Regions from separate parts of the Paenibacillus sp. FSL R7-0128 genome, predicted to be linked through region 1. Evidence: predicted binding sites of a transcription regulator. Region 1 holds the regulator's gene; the other holds the start of a gene.
The links. The regulator LexA, encoded in region 1, represses DNA repair genes until DNA is damaged. The targets are predictions, from matches to a motif close to CGAACATATGTTCG.

Region 2: NST26_RS23595 (YolD-like family protein) is a predicted target of LexA. The motif match lies at 1,968-1,981, and genes of this name have one in related genera.

Annotation. Positions count from the first base shown of each region.
Region 1 is NZ_JBBOCD010000001.1:4,254,041-4,257,386, reverse strand. Features, by position in the region: gene NST26_RS17600 (hypothetical protein) at 1-189, shown strand, start outside; gene NST26_RS17595 (hypothetical protein) at 281-502, shown strand; gene NST26_RS17590 (hypothetical protein) at 617-835, shown strand; gene NST26_RS17585 (L,D-transpeptidase) at 915-1,253, opposite strand; gene lexA (transcriptional repressor LexA) at 1,442-2,068, opposite strand; gene NST26_RS17575 (LysM peptidoglycan-binding domain-containing protein) at 2,266-2,682, shown strand; gene NST26_RS17570 (DUF896 domain-containing protein) at 2,792-3,001, shown strand; gene NST26_RS17565 (hypothetical protein) at 3,049-3,346, shown strand, end outside.
Region 2 is NZ_JBBOCD010000001.1:5,612,636-5,615,981, forward strand. Features, by position in the region: gene NST26_RS23580 (WGxxGxxG family protein) at 1-428, opposite strand, end outside; gene NST26_RS23585 (M15 family metallopeptidase) at 504-1,190, opposite strand; gene NST26_RS23590 (hypothetical protein) at 1,369-1,530, shown strand; gene NST26_RS23595 (YolD-like family protein) at 1,573-1,908, opposite strand; gene NST26_RS23600 (GNAT family N-acetyltransferase) at 2,184-2,609, shown strand; gene NST26_RS23605 (hypothetical protein) at 2,697-3,299, opposite strand.

The DNA of each region.
Region 1 (3,346 bases):
GAAATAGGCGACGGAATTACCAAGCAGGTGGCCCAGCCTGTAATTGAGTCTTTGACCGTGAGGGATAACTACATTTTGTTTTCTGTATTCAGTGTACCGGACCTTAAGAATACCAATTTTTTTACCCGGGATGGCGGGGCCACGAAGAAGTATATCGGATTGTTCAAAATCCTGTTTATTAAGCTGTAAATATGGTTTACATATTGTTCCATGACCCGGTATAATTGAATAGATTCGAGACGGAATCTTTAATATGGTTGTGGAACAAGGAGGAACGAAGTTGAATACGGCTTATAAAGTACTGTCCAGTGATGCTGATCTATTCGCTGCCGCACTGGCACAGGTACAGGTCTACGTCGTTCAGCTGGTTGATGGCAAACCGCATGTGATTGCTGATTATGCCGGACCTGTACAGAAATGGACACCGGAGTACATTGTGCTGGCCGGAATGACTTATAGACGCGATGAATTTGAATTCCGGGTACGATTGAACAAAAAGTAAGCAGATTCGCTGCCCACTACCTGCAGCTCTAACTAACATTACTGCCGAATCACACAATCTTTGGAGCCATTTTTGGCATCTCTTATACTATCCAAGTGTAAAAGAGGTGTAAAGATGAGCCAAAGAGAACGTAATCGGATTCGCAGAGCCATTAATGTCCTGCTGACACAGCGGGCAATTCTGCTGGAGAGACTGGAAGAAATCAATGAGAATCTGCGCAGAGTGCCTAGAGGTTCGCGGGCCAGAAGAGAACTGCTGGCAGCCAGAGAATCGATCCGCGAGGCCATCCGTTTGAATACGGTGGCTATCCGTCTGTTGAGAAGTGTGCTGTAGTCTGTATCCGCTCTAATTCATATGAATCACAAAAACCCTTGGGACGCAATCTGGCGTCTCAAGGGTTTTTGCGACGTTCCTATTCCCGGATGGTGACACGGGTACCTATGGGAACGAGGGCGGCTAGAGCCAGAACATCTGCGTTATACATACGAATACAGCCGTGTGAGACCATGTGGCCGATGGAGGATGGGTCATTGGTTCCGTGGATGCCGTAATGCGGCTTGGACAGTCCCATCCAGAAGGCACCGAACGGACCGCCCGGATTGGGCTGTTTGTTAATGATGGTGTATTCGCCTACAGGCGAGACGGTTAACATTTTGCCGATGCCGACAGGGAAGCCTCTGGTGACAACGTCATTATCCAGCAGGTACAGCATGCGCTGTGACAGATCGACGATAATTCGGTAATTGGGCATACAGATCAGCACTCCTTTGTAACAGGATATGTGCGGAGCTAGACAGCGGTTCGCAGAAAAAATGGCCAAAAAGCCGAATGCGAACAAATGTTTGCATTCAGTTTTTTGGCCACTACACGAAGTAAAATGAACATAAAACAGGCTGCTTCGCATGGTGCGGAGCAGCCTGTTCTTAAGCGGGGAGTAGATTAGTGGATATCGCGGAATAATCCGATGACCCGGCCCAAAATCGTAACGCGGTTGAGGCGGAGAGGCTCGTACGCCGGATTCTCCGGCTGCAGCCTGATATGATCCCGTTCCTTGTAGAAGGTCTTGACAGTTGCTTCATCTTCTTCGGTCATCGCTACAACAATATCGCCGTTGTCGGCAGTCTGCTGCTGGCGCACGATGACATAATCCCCGTTCATAATTCCGGCATCCACCATACTGTCACCAAGAACAGATAGCATAAATACCTTGTTATCGCCTACATAATGAGCAGGCAATGGGAAGTAATCCTCAATATTCTCTGTAGCTGTAATAGGAACACCAGCTGTAACCTTACCCACGACCGGGATGCGGGTAACGGTCTGGACAAATTGATGCACATTCTCTGAATCTTCCTGGCCGAGTAATTCAATGGCACGTGGCTTCGTTGGATCACGCCGGATCAGGCCCTTCTTCTCAAGCCGGTCCAAGTGACCATGCACGGTAGAGCTGGAGGCCAGGCCGACAGCCTCGCCAATCTCGCGGACGGACGGAGGATAACCCTTGCTGCGGACTTCATTACGTATAAATTCCAGGATCGCCAGCTGACGACTAGAAATCTTTGACATCGGTATCAACCCCATATACTATGTTTGGGAAAATTATAACATAGAACTTCCGTTCGTACAAACATAAGTTCTAAAATGAGGAAAATAAGAGAATGAAAATAAAGAGAACAAATGTTCCGAAAAAACTATTGATCGAAACACATGTTCGTGTTATATTATTTTCGAAAGCAAGAACATGTGTTTGGAGGATGATGATCATGTTAAAGTATAGTACATACAACAGTATCTACAATAATGAGGATATCAAGGTGTCCGCTCCCGGTAATCCAACTGCTCATAGTTATGTAACCAAGATCAAGGACGGGATTCTTCATAGTCTCGCTGCGCTCTCATCACTATTCCGTCAGGTCAGCCTGATGAAGCTGGTTCTGGTGCTGATGCTTGTTATTTCGGGATTCACTGTGGTGGGGAATGTTTTTGCCGGTTCGGTCTCGTCGATGAAGCCGGATAAGCGGATCGTAGTCGAACGCGGAGATACCTTATGGAGTATTGCGTTAAGCAACAAGCCTGAGGACATGAAGACTGCCGTATATATAGAAGGAATAATGAAGACGAATCATTTGGAGAACAGCGGCATTAAGGCCGGAGATATTCTGACTTTACCTTTATACTGAAGGAATATGTCAGACTAATGATCGACTGTGAGAGCTTTCAGGGGGTAGACCTTGACAAGCTCTTTTTCTCATGGCAAAGTTAAAATGAATTTAGAGGGAGGGAAACGTATTGAATATTGACGAATTGGTCGCACGCATCAATGAATTGGCACGCAAAGCTAAGAACGGCGGCCTGAATGACGAGGAACTGGCTGAACGTGCCAAGCTCCGCGAGATGTACCTGGGGAATATCCGCACTAACTTTCGGGCCCAGCTTGATACCATCGAAATTGTGGACAATCCGGAGCATGAAGAAGGCAATAACGGACTTAAGCATTAGCCTGTTGCCTTTTCATAGATAATACAGGATGACTAGGGGGAACTTACATGGCCCGTTCTTGGGAAAGAATGGTTCAACGCAACACGAAGCAAATTAACCAGCAAAGAAAGAAGCAGGGGAAGGACTCCATTTACACTTCCAGCACTAAGACTGCCGCTAAAAGCATCGATATTTTCAAAGGCCGCAATATCGTATTCCCCGTTGTACTGATGCTGCTCGGTATCATGTTCTGGGTGGTCGGCTCGATTGACGAAGCCAAAGGAAGCGGGATTCTGGCCAACTGGCTGGGTGTAGTGCTGTACTTCCTGCTCGCTGCGCTGCTGTTCTTCCGCCGTCCGTTCCTTA
Region 2 (3,346 bases), 1.4 Mb from region 1:
AGGAGCCCTAGGAGACCAAGCCAGCCCCAGTTGGAGCGGTTGTCGTTGTTGGTGCCTGTGGTGGTCGTGCTCTGTGCCCGGTAGCGGCCCGTTGTGTTATTGTTGGACAGCGGGGAGACGGAGCTGTTGTCGCCGGTACGGATTTTGTCCTTCATGATGGATTCGGTCTTGTGCATCGAATCTCTGGTCTCATTCATCATGGTGTTGCCCCGGCTGTCCATCATACGGTCATCCAGATTGCCCATATTCCCCATGTTGCCCATCCGGCCGTCAGTCGTTGTGCTGTGCATGCCCGGAGCGGTGGTGCTCATAACGCCAGGAGTCGTAGTTGTCATACCGCCCGGCGCTGCTGCGGAGATGTCACCTGCTCCGAGCAGACTCATGGACAGGACCGTACCGCAGGCAAGACTTGTGATCAGCTTGTTCAAAATGTTGTGCCCCCTTCATGGATGTGGTTAATCGCTGATAATTTCCCCATCCGGGACAGCATCTATGCAGAGAAGTTATTCCTTCACAATGTTCACGGTCTTGCTGGACGCATTATACGTGACCTTGGCTCCAAGTGCTTCCGCAATCGCTCGTACAGGCGCATAGGTTACTGCCTCGTCCATGACGCCGGTCGTCAGCTTCTTTCCATTGAGCGTAATATTTACCGGGATATCCTTGTTCACCTCTGGCTCACCTCCGGTTATACGGCTTAGTGCGGCTGCACTCTGCTGGGCAGTGGGCCGTCGGCCTGCCTTCAGGTCCTGGATGCTAAGGCCGAAGCTCATCTGCAGATGAGCGTAATCCTTGAAGGAGGTCCAGTCCCCGCCCCATTCGAATCCCAGCTTCTTCCCCTCCTGCACCACCTCTTGCCAGTCTGCCACCTTGTCGCCATCCCCGTCACGTTTCATATCCCAGGACACATTCCTGCCATCCGGCAGGAGCAGCGCAAAGTCTATTGCCAGTCCGTAATTATGGTAGCTGCCGCCTCCCCGGGCATTGGTTACAATGTCGCCCTTCTTGGTTCGCCCTTGAGCATATAGCTCATTCTGCTGCGCTATCGTGCGCATGCCCTGCGTAATGAGGATCGGTACCCCCCGGTTATAGCTCCGTCTAATCAGCTCGTTCGCCCCGGCCAGTACGGCCGGATGCAGCTTCGCCAGCCTTGCGGCGGACTTCTGCTTGACCTGCTCCAAAGTAAGCATCTACTCACCCCCTGGTATAGTAAATGCCCGCTTAGGCCGGATTGCTTGCACCAATGACCGTTTTTTTCACAAAATAAGCTGTGCAGCGTCCTATCTCCCCGGATGAACTGTGCGCCTACAGGCCAGAATAAGAAGACAGACCGTAAGTCAGGTCATTCAAACGAAAAGGGGGATGAACATGGAGATACACAGCGACAGCTACAGAATAGCCCCGCTTAGCGATCAGGAGGATGTGGTGGAGGTAATCCGCCAGGCGGAATCGGAGATTGCCCGGATGACCGGGAACCCGGAAGTCACGCTGATTGCCTATGAGAAGACGGATGGACACCGCAGCAAGTAAATGAAGCGTGCCCGTGCTGATCCCAGGCAAAGAGCTTACCTTTTAGACAATGTAAGCCTCCACAATGTCATCTACAAGCAGCCACTTCCATTCCTCCGCCCACTGCAGCTTGAATTCACGCGAGTGGGTGTGAATGGAGGTCACGAACCCGCTCAGCTTCACCTGCTCCTGAGGATCATACAGCACCAGCGTTACCCGCACATGACTCCGCAGCGATAAGGCCAGCGTATGCTCAATCTCTTCCAGCTTCTGCTCATCCAGCACCGGCCTCAGGCTATGCCAGGTCTCCCGTTCGTCCCTCCTGATCCCGCCCTTATGCTCCGTCAACATGATTCGGCTGCTCTCCCGCAGACCGCCCGCTTCAAGCTTCTTGCCCATTGCTATTCCCCCACTCTGATGTTTATAACCCGGACTACATCATCTTTCCGCTCATAAACCGAACGTATGTTTGTATTATATCCGCGATTCAGCTTGTTAAGCAAGCAGAAATTAATGTCAGGCCAAGGACGCAGAAGGAGGGCTTTAACTGATCATTACAAAGGGTTGAACTAGCACCACACCTGCATTGAAACAGCCATACTGTGGTTCTAGTAATTTCGCTAATCTGATGCCATCATTAGGGTAATAGGGTAGAAAGGACGGAGATGATATTTATGATTAGAGCTGCAAATGTGGAGGATCGAGAGGATATTTCCAGACTATTAACGCAATTAGGTTACCCGGATACCGGGCTTTATATGAAAGAGAATATAGAAAGACTTCTTGCTGACCCCAATGAGGAGTTAATGGTCTATGAAGCGGAAGGAGGTGTTATCGCCTGTCTTTCCCTGCATTATATCCCGCAGCTGGGCATGAGAGGAGATATCGCCTCCATTAGTTATCTGGTTGTAGACTCCTCAGCTAGAAGTAAGGGAATTGGACAGGAATTAGTGGAATCCGCATCAGCTTCCGCCCGCCGAAGAGGATGTGCCAGTATCCAGGTTCATTGCCATGCCAGAAGAATAGCGGCTCATACATTTTATGAAAGACAAGGTTTCAGGGAAGCCCCTAAGTACTTCTCAAAAAGATTGGACCAATAATTCAATCGGCAGCAAAAAGACGCCTACAGTAATGCTGTACAGCGTCTTCATCTGAATCCTTTGGCGTATAACAAGTCTTGTCTCTGCTTATTTCACTGACGAAGTCCCTGCGCTTCCAGCACCCGGTTCCTGCTTGGCATCTGTGCCTGCATCTGATACGGTTCCCGGTACGGCTTGCTCCGGTTCAATCAATCCGGCGGCTTCTCTGGCTTCATTCAGCTTGGAGATGCCGTAGAGCATCGCTATGTCCGCCTGCTCATTCATCGTGTTGAATTCCTCAGCGGTCACATCTGGCGATACTGCGCCCTTGGAAGCCTTCTCCTTGATCTGATAGGCACTCTGGAAAGCGATCACCGAATCTCTAAGCAGCTTCTCGATCGTATCCGGCAGGCCACCCGCAATCTTGATATCGTTCACATGATCTGCAAGCTGAGATGCGGTATCCTGGAAGCTGTCCACAGCCTTCTCGAATTCTTTGTCTGTCGCTTGTCCGGTGGAATAAGAGGTTAGCGTGGTGTTGAAGTTCTCTAGCGAGGATTTGCCCATTTCATCGAATTTCGACATTTCATTGTAAAAGTTCTGTACCGTCTCCTGTACCTCTTCCGGGGACGCCGGTTCAGCACTGTTATTGCCGCAGGCACTGAGTATCATGACGGCCACTAGCAGTCCTGCAAGTAAAGCTTGTCTCATAGTTAATATCCCTCCACTTAACAGAATAATATCGATTTTTGTTAAGT